Regions from separate parts of the Streptomyces sp. SCL15-4 genome, predicted to be linked through region 2. Evidence: riboswitches for the same ligand, from Rfam matches in the RefSeq annotation. Region 2 holds a riboswitch; each other region holds the start of a gene.
What was found. A riboswitch is a leader RNA that binds a small molecule or an ion and turns the genes downstream of it on or off. The one in region 2 is predicted to bind cyclic di-AMP.
Positions count from the first base shown of each region.

Region 1: it holds a riboswitch for cyclic di-AMP, as region 2 does, so the genes downstream of both, SCK26_RS31590 (C40 family peptidase) here and SCK26_RS22625 (transglycosylase family protein) in region 2, are expected to answer to the same signal.
Region 3: it holds a riboswitch for cyclic di-AMP, as region 2 does, so the genes downstream of both, SCK26_RS15830 (transglycosylase SLT domain-containing protein) here and SCK26_RS22625 (transglycosylase family protein) in region 2, are expected to answer to the same signal.
Region 4: it holds a riboswitch for cyclic di-AMP, as region 2 does, so the genes downstream of both, SCK26_RS19995 (M23 family metallopeptidase) here and SCK26_RS22625 (transglycosylase family protein) in region 2, are expected to answer to the same signal.

Region 1 is NZ_JAOBTQ010000001.1:7,018,857-7,021,045, forward strand. Features, by position in the region: gene SCK26_RS31590 (C40 family peptidase) at 626-1,099, opposite strand; cyclic di-AMP (ydaO/yuaA leader) riboswitch at 1,102-1,233, opposite strand; gene SCK26_RS31595 (hypothetical protein) at 1,685-1,990, opposite strand; gene SCK26_RS31600 (ATP-dependent Clp protease proteolytic subunit) at 1,998-2,189, opposite strand, start outside.
Region 2 is NZ_JAOBTQ010000001.1:5,044,795-5,046,983, forward strand. Features, by position in the region: gene SCK26_RS22620 (transglycosylase family protein) at 1-538, shown strand, start outside; cyclic di-AMP (ydaO/yuaA leader) riboswitch at 728-902, shown strand; gene SCK26_RS22625 (transglycosylase family protein) at 908-1,639, shown strand; gene eno (phosphopyruvate hydratase) at 2,036-2,189, shown strand, end outside.
Region 3 is NZ_JAOBTQ010000001.1:3,659,079-3,661,267, reverse strand. Features, by position in the region: gene SCK26_RS15835 (HAD family hydrolase) at 14-826, shown strand; gene SCK26_RS15830 (transglycosylase SLT domain-containing protein) at 855-1,343, opposite strand; cyclic di-AMP (ydaO/yuaA leader) riboswitch at 1,346-1,527, opposite strand; gene SCK26_RS15825 (polyprenyl synthetase family protein) at 2,117-2,189, shown strand, end outside.
Region 4 is NZ_JAOBTQ010000001.1:4,536,401-4,538,589, forward strand. Features, by position in the region: gene SCK26_RS19985 (dihydrofolate reductase family protein) at 1-544, shown strand, start outside; tRNA gene SCK26_RS19990 (tRNA-Met) at 622-695, opposite strand; cyclic di-AMP (ydaO/yuaA leader) riboswitch at 1,016-1,186, shown strand; gene SCK26_RS19995 (M23 family metallopeptidase) at 1,194-2,189, shown strand, end outside.

The DNA of each region.
Region 1 (2,189 bases), 2.0 Mb from region 2:
CTGGTGCTGTCCTGGCGTCCTTGTGCCGGCGGGTGGTGGGCGCGTTCCGGGGTGCGGCGGTTGAAGCCGGGGTGTTCCGGTGGCGTGGGTTGCCGGTGGCAGAGGTGTGTTCCGGTGGCGCTCGGCGGTGGTGGTGGTCGGGTGCGTACCGAGGCTGTCCCGGCGTCTCTGTGCCGGCGGGCGGCGGACCCGTCCGGGTGGTGCTCGGCGGCGGCAGAAGCGGGAGCGCCGCCGGTGCCGACGGCAACCGGTGCGTTCCGGTGTTGCCGAGGCGTGCGATGCCGGCAAAGCGTCCCGGTCGTCCGGGACGTGCCGGGTGGCGGTGGAGACGCCGCTCGGTCGGCGTGTGGCGGGTCCCGTCGGTCCGCCGGGGCAACTCGGCCGGCCCCGAGCCTTCCCCCGCCCGTACGCGGCGGGGGAAGGCTCGTCGGGTACTACGGGGCCCGATCCGAGCCGTCAGGCCGCCCGTACGCTCCGGGAGGCGGCAGGCCGGCCCGGTGCCCGCCCGCACGCCCCCGAGGCGGCCGCGTCGCACCCCGGGCCGCCCGAGTGCTCAAGGCGGGCTCCGGGGAGCGCCGGTGGCGCTGGAGCGGCCCTGCCGGAGCCGCTCGGGGCCGTGGGCGGGTCAGCTGACCCGGCCGTACCAGACGCTCCTGGTCCAGATCTTCTGGAGCTTCACCACGTCCCCGGTCTTGGGGGCGTGCCAGATCTTGTTGTGGCCGGCGTAGATGCCGACGTGGTAGACGCTGGAACCCGAGTGGAAGAAGACCAGGTCGCCGACCTTGCGGTGGCGGGCGGAGACGTGGTGCGTCTTGTTGTACTGCTGGGCGGCGGTACGCGGCAGCTTCTTGCCGGCCTTCTTGAACGAGTAGAGCGTCAGACCCGAGCAGTCGAATCTGTGCGGCCCGGTGGCGCCCCACCGGTACGGAGAGCCCTTCTTCGAGGCCGCGACCTTGAGTGCTTTCGTCGCGATGGTCGCGGCGGAGGCGTCGGTGGCGAGACCGGGCACCGCGATCGAGCCGCCCACGGCGGCGAGAGTGAGTGCCGAGGCCGTGCCGGCCCGGGCCATCAGCGACGGGACTCGATTGAGCGCAGTCATGCGCAACCCTTCGTCAGCCGCCTGTGAAGGATGACCTGTCGGATTCGGGCTGGCGAAGTAGCCCGGCCGCGTTGCCACGGCTTCACCCCAAGGGCTGCTCGGAACCTCCGCCCCGCGCCCGACTCTGTGTCGGACTGCTGGACATCCGTTCCGGCGACCCGCCTTGCTTGGGTCCTCCACTCCTGCCGATCCACTCCGTCGACCGGTCATCCGGGCGGCGGCAGGACTCGGCGTCCGCCCGGATCGCCCCGCCGCGGTGGCGGGGGCTTGTCGTCAGACAGGGATCTTGGCTCAGATCTGTCTGAAAATCCCAACGGAATCGGGGATTTGTGGCGTTACTCACCACTCACCCGTTCGGGTGGACAGTGGTCCGTTCGAGGCCCCGTCAGATCATCGTCGTAGCCCCGGACCTGGGCAGATGTGTCTCCGTGGTGACCCATGGACCCATGCCTTGCGCAACTCGGGAGACCCGGAATCCGATCGGGATGTACACCGGTCGGCGGTACGTCGTTCGGGCCGTTTCAACTCCGGTCCGAACGACGCGTGTCGACGCGGCGGCGCCGTCGGGCCGGACCGGCGTCCGCCTCAGCCGACGCCGTCCGGCGGGAGCGCGACGCGAGCGGCCCGGCGCTCGCCGTCCAGCACCCGCAGTGCCCGTGCCAGCGTGTCCCCGTGCAGCTCCGTCTCGCCCCGCTCGTGCATCAGCGCGAGCGCGTCCCGCAGCTCTGCCGCCTTGCGCACCAGGGCCTGGGCGGCGCGCAAGGCGCCGTAGGAGGGTCCGTGCCGGGCCGGATTGACCCGGCCGAGCAGGTCGACGGCCTCCAGATAACGATCGATCAACTCGCCCTCGGCGCGGGTCAGCGCGGGCAGCGGCGGCAGGTCCGGCAGCACGGGCGGCTCACCTCGCCTCCGGTGCGCCGGGCGTGTCGCGGCGGGCGGGCACGACGGCGTCGACCAGGCCGTACGCCAGCGCCCCGGGAGCGTCCAGGATCAGGTCGCGTTCCAGGTCCTCGTGGACCCGCGCGGCCGTGCGCCCCGTGTGCCGGACGAGCATCTCCTCCACGGTGGCGCGGACCCGGGCCAGCTCGCC
Region 2 (2,189 bases):
GGGCGAGGGCAAGAGCACGGGCACCGGCAAGGACGCGGGCAAGGGCGCGGGCAAGGATGCCGGCGAGGACACGGGCAAGGCGACGGACAAGGACGCCGGCCGGACCACCGGTTCCGCCGGGACCGGCACCACCAAGTCCGACAAGTCCGCCACGCCGGACACCGGAAGCCCCCAGGACGCCGGCGGCTCCCCGACGGCCACGCCGGACGCCGGGGTCGTGACCAACCCGCAGCAGGCGGCCGGTTCTTGGAGCCTGGTCGACACCGGTGCCGTCGCCACCGGCGGACGCCACCGGGGCGTGAGCGCGGACGAAAGTGTGACAAACGGTCAGAACGGCACCGCCTCCGGACGGCACGCCTCCCGCGAACCGGACACCTACACGGTCCGCGAAGGCGACTCGCTGTCCTCCATCGCCGACTCCCTTGACGTCGACGGCGGGTGGCACGCGCTGTACGCCGGCAACAAGAAGGCCATCGGCACCGACCCGGACCGCATCACCGCCGGTCAGACCCTGGATGTCCAGGGCGAAACGGGCTGAAAACACCGAGACTTGACGCCCCACTAAGCACCTTGATGTCCGGTTTGGCGAAAGTGTGGGATGAGTCTCAGAAGCGCTGATCGTCTTTGAAATTCCGGCGATCACCTGTCTACGGTCGAGGCCGCTCGTCACCACGAGCCCCGGCAGCCGCCACGCCGAATCCTGCCAGTGGCTGCCCGGGAACAGTCGTCGCGTCAAGCGCCGTAGGCAGGAGCGGGGGACCCAAGGTAAGTGCCGGGCCCAGCAGTTGAAGCTGGGACCGGCTGGGGGTGAAGCCGCGTCACGCGCAAGCGGACGACGCGGCCGGGCAACTCAACCGGCCCGAACCCGACAGCTCACCTCGTAGGCGTCGGTGAGGGGAATCGATCCATGCTGTTTACCGGCAAGGGCAAGCACCGTCGTCCGTCCAAGGCCGTTCGCGCCATCACGCTCGCCGGTGTCACCGGTGCCGCCGTCGCCGCCCCGCTGATGGCGGCCGGCAACGCCTCCGCCGCCACCGCCTCCCAGTGGGACGCGGTCGCCCAGTGCGAGTCCGGCGGCAACTGGTCCATCAACACCGGCAACGGCTACTACGGCGGTCTGCAGTTCTCCGCCTCCACCTGGGCCGCGTACGGCGGCACGCAGTACGCCTCCACCGCCGACAAGGCGTCCAAGGCGCAGCAGATCTCCGTCGCCGAGAAGGTCCTCGCCGCGCAGGGCAAGGGCGCCTGGCCGGTCTGCGGCACGGGCCTGTCCGGCTCCCCCTACAACGGCTCCGCCCCGAGCACCCCGGCGCCGTCCGCCCCGTCCACCCAGGACTCGGGCACCTCCACCCGCTCCGCCGACCAGCAGGCCGCCTCCCGCTCCGCCGAGCGCCCGGCCGCCTCCACCGGCACGAGCAAGAGCACCGGCAGCGGCGCGGGCAAGACCGTCACCACCCCGACCGGCAAGAAGGTCAAGAAGGGTGACGGCGAGTACAAGGTCGTCCAGGGCGACACGCTCAGCATCATCGCCGCGCGGCACAAGGTCGCGGGCGGCTGGCAGAAGCTGTTCGAGCTGAACAAGGACGTCGTCGAGGACGCCGACCTCATCTACCCGGGCCAGCAGCTCCACCTGAAGTGACCCCCGGCCCCCGGCCGGCCCCCGGGGCCCGCACATCCCGTCGGACCCCCTGAGAGCCACGGACCCGCACGGGCGCCCGGACCCCCGAAGTCCCCCGGTCCGCGCGTCCCGGCGGAGCCCCCGAGGCCCCGTGCGGGTCACCCCCCGTCCCCACGGGCTCCCCGCCCCGGCGCGTTCTCCCCCGTACGCGCCGGGGCGGGGCTTTTTTCGCGCCCGCCCCGGCACCCTCGCCCCTCGGCCACCCAGAAGCCCTTTGTTTCGATCAAAAACAAAAGGTACCGTCGGTCTGTCCACGGGACGGTCGGTCGGTGGCCGAGACGCCCGGGACGGTTAGGCTCTAGTCGCAAGGCACACCAGCCCCGCACTTCCAGCGTCACATCCAAGAAGGAGATGCTCGTGCCGTCCATCGACGTCGTCGTAGCCCGGGAAATCCTGGACTCCCGAGGCAACCCCACGGTCGAGGTCGAGGTCGGCCTCGACGACGGCAGCACGGGTCGTGCCGCCGTTCCGTCCGGCGCCTCGACCGGCGCCTTCGAGGCCATCGAGCTGC
Region 3 (2,189 bases), 1.4 Mb from region 2:
GTATTCTCTGGGCATGGCATCCTCCCCGGCATATGCCCTCATCGCCACTGACCTGGACGGGACGCTGCTGCGCGGCGACGACACCGTCTCCGACCGGTCGCTCGCCGCGCTCGCCCGGGTGGCGCGGGCCGGGGCCCGGCACCTGGTGGTCACCGGCCGTCCGGCGCCCCGGGTACGGCCCCTGCTCGCGCGCCTCGGCCGCACCGGACTGGCGGTGTGCGGGCAGGGTGCGCAGGTGTACGACGCACGGTCCGGCCGGCTGCTGTGGTCGGTCCGGCTGGACCGGGAGCTGGCGGAGACCGCGCTCGGCAAGATCGAGGCGGAGGTGGGCCAGGTGTACGCGGCGGTCGACCAGGACGGCGTGGACGGGCTCACGCTCATCGAGCCGGGCTACCGGATGCCGCACCCGACGCTGCCCGCGGTCCGGGTCGGCCGGCGCGCCGACCTGTGGGCCGAACCCATCAGCAAGGTGCTGCTGCGGCACGCCGAGCTGTCCGACGACGAGTTGGCGGCCGTGGCGCGCTCGGTGGTGGGCTCGCTGGCGAGCGTCACCATGTCGGGGCCGGGCACGGTGGAGCTCCAGCCGAGCGGCGTGACGAAGGCGACCGGTCTGGCGCTGGCCGCCGAGCGGCTGGGGATCGGCGCGGAACGGGCTCTGGCCTTCGGCGACATGCCCAACGACATCCCGATGTTCCGCTGGGCGGCGCGCGGCGTCGCCATGGCCGACGCGCATCCCGAGCTGAAGGCGGTGGCCGACGAGGTCACCGTGTCGAACGAGGACGACGGCGTCGCCGTCGTCCTCGAAAGACTGTTCCCGGCCGCCTGACCGCGGGAGGGCGGGGCGGCCGGGCCGGTCAGTAGGCGCCGAAGACGTTGTCGATGGAGCCGTAGCGGTTCGCCGCGTAGTTGCAGGCGGCGGTGATGTTCGCGACCGGGTCGTAGATGTCGAAGGACGTCCCGGCGACGTGGTACGTGTTGAAGGTCGGGTCGATGACCTGGAGCAGGCCCTTGGACGGGATGCCCTTGGCCGCGTTGGAGTCCCAGAGGTTGATGGCCGCCGGGTTGCCGGAGGACTCGCGCATGACATTGCGGTAGATGCCGTTGTAGGTGCCCGGGATGTTCTTCTCGGCCATGATCGCGAGCGACTCGCGGATCCAGCCGTCGAGCGTGTTCGGGTACCCGGCCGGAGTGGTGGACACCGCCGGGGCCGCGGTGGTGGCGGCGAAGGCGCCGCTCGCGCCGACGAGCGGCAGGGCGAGGACGGCGGCGCCGGTGCAGGCGGCGGCGAGGGCGCGGACGAGGCGGGCGTTCCGGGTACGGCGGTGCTGAGCGGCGGCAGACATCGAAAGTTCCTCTCCGGCGCCTGCGAGGTGAGCTGTCGGGTTCGGGCGGGGAGGCGCCCGGCCGTGCCCGGGAGGAGGCACGGCTTCACCCCTAGCCGTGCCGGCGCGGCGCGATGCCGTCCGGCGCGGCGGCTTACCTGGGTCCCCCGCTCCTGCCGTACGAATGAGTTCGTGAATGGGTTTCGCGGGCGGCGGCAGGATTAGGCGTCCGCCCGACGGCCCGGAACGTATGCGAGAGCAGATGTCGGGAACAAGTACCGGATTCATGCAATGCGTCTTTTGACCTTGATCGACGCCGTATGAGGTGCTTGATCCTTTGCGGTCGCCGGTTCTCAACTCGCCGACGGGGCAAGGGTGGGAGAGGAGTGCGGCGGAGCGTGCGGGCCGGCCGGGCGCGTGACCCAATTCACGAAAAGGCAAAAGGCTTAAAATCAGACATGGCGGATTAGTAGGATTCGGGCCCGAAGTCCGAGTCGTGACGGAACCCGGGATGTGCCGCCCGTCGTTGTCGTAAGGGATGGTGAAGGGAGAGTGGGGGTGAGGAAGGTGCGGAGAGGTCGCGACACGGCATCTGGATTACCGTTAAGTCGATATATGTCCCTTATTGCCGTGTGATCAAAACCATGCCGGTCATGGTTCGATACCACCCGAGCTGGACCGGTGGGCGCTATCGGTGATCGAAACAGGACCGGATACGCTGACTTGAGTGATGGCAGCGACCTATCGACAAACCGTGTAATCGCCAGCAGACACCAGCAGACAGGAGACCCCTCGTGACCGTCGTCGGGCCGTTCGGGCTGAGCGTGCGGGACCAGGCTCTGGAAGCCGATGTCCAGGCCGGATTGG
Region 4 (2,189 bases), 510 kb from region 2:
CCAAGAGGGACGCCTGCGCCTGCTGGACACCCGCCGGATCGAGGACGTCGTCCTCATGCGCTACGCCCCCACGGCCCCCGGCACGGCCGCCGCCACCGCCGCCGACCGCCACTGGCTGCGCACCGCCTGCGAGCTGGCGGCCCTGTGCCCGCCGTCGCGGACGGCGTTCAGCGTCGGCGCGGTCGTGGTCGCCGCCGACGGCACGGAACTGGCCCGGGGCCACTCGCGCGAGGGCGGCGACGCGGTGGTGCACGCCGAGGAGGCGGCGCTCGCGAAGACCGATCCCGCCGACCCGCGCCTCGCCGGCGCCACCGTGTACTCCAGCCTGGAGCCGTGCACCCGCCGCGCCTCCCGGCCGGCGCCCTGTGCCGAGCTGATCCTGCGGGCGGGAGTGCGCCGGGTGGTCACCGCCTGGCGGGAGCCCGACACCTTCGTCACGGCGGCCGACGGAGCGGGCGTGCTGAGCGCGGCGGGCGTACGGGTCGTCGTCCTGCCGGAGCTGGAGGAACTGGCCAAGGCGCCGAACGCCCATCTGCCGGGCTGAGCGAGCGCCCGGGCGCGCCCGGGCGCACATACACCCAGGGCCCGGAATCCTTGGGATTCCGGGCCCTGGGCCTTCAGTAGCGGGGACAGGATTTGAACCTGCGACCTCTGGGTTATGAGCCCAGCGAGCTACCGAGCTGCTCCACCCCGCGTCGTTGTGACTCCAGTGTACGCCATCCGCGGGATGGTTCGCACACCGGTTTCGGCGGGCCCGCAACCGGTGACCGGGGACGTCACGGTGAGTGATCAGGTGAGCGCCGTACGCATAACATCTGAGTAACCATCAAAACCTCGAGTGACTGCTGAACCGTTCCGAGGCCCGATCAACTTGCCCGTTTTGACGGGATAGTTGCCGATAACCTCACCAGTAAATTCCTTGTTGATCGGGGCGAACGGCTTGGAAAGTGACTGGCAAGTCTATTAACGTTCGATAACGCAGCGCGGTCGTCCCAGCCGTCACAAGAGGCGGCTCCGCGCGCACGCGCCGAATCCCGCGAGGGAACCGGGGAACCACCTTTCTGGGGTGAATCACGCGGATACCGTCGTGTACTCACGCGAGTCCACGACCGGATATACGCGCGTAGGAGACCTTCCTGCTCCGAACCCGTCAGCTAACCCGGTAGGCGGAGGAAGGAAAGGAGCACGCCCGCGTGGCGTCCAACCGGCCTGTCCCCGAAGCCCCGTCCATACCGGCACAGCGCGAGTCCGAGCCCGAGACCTTCGGCTACGGTGCCTACCGCGCCGACGAGGGCCCGTGGGAGGAATGGAACCCCACCGAGGACTCCGTCGCACCGGTCCGCGGCCGGCACCGGGTTGCCAAGCAGCGCGGCGGCTTCGCGCGCAGCTCCACCGTCCTCGGCGTCGGCGTCATGGCCGCCGTCGGCGCGGGCGGCATGGCCAGCGCCAACACCGGCAAGCCGCCGGTCTCCATCTCCCTGCCGGACCTGCCCTCGGTCGGCTCCCTCTTCCACGACGGCTCCGGCGCCGACCGGCCCGCCGCCGAGGCCACCACGCTCAGCACCGTCGCCGTGGCCTCCGACCCGGGCCAGGACAGCGCCGACGCGGGCGAGGTGCTCCGCAACCGGATCATGGCGCAGGCCGAGCAGCAGCAGGGCCAGGCCGACAGCAGGGCGGCCGCCGCCGCGCTCGTCGCCGCCGAGAAGCAGACCGCGCGGGCCGCCGCCGAGGCCGAGCGGGAGGCCGCCGCCAAGGCCGCCGCCGCGAAGGAGAAGGCGGAGGCCGACGCGGAGAAGGCCGAGGCCGAGGCCAAGAAGGCGGCGGAGGAGAAGCGGCTGGCCGAGCTGGCCAGGCAGTACGCGCTCCCGACCTCCTCGTACACGATCACCTCGACCTTCGGGCAGGCCGGCTCGATGTGGTCCTCCGGCCACCACACCGGACTCGACTTCGCCGCGCCCACCGGCACCCTGATCAAGGCCGTGCACAGCGGCACGATCACCGAGGCGGCCATGGCCGGCGCGTACGGCTACCGCACCATCCTCACCCTGGACGACGGCACCGAGCTGTGGTTCTGCCACCAGTCCTCGATCAACGTCACGGCCGGCCAGAAGGTCGCCACCGGCGAGGTCATCGGCCGCGTCGGCGCCACCGGCAACGTCACCGGCCCGCACCTGCACCTGGAAGTCCAC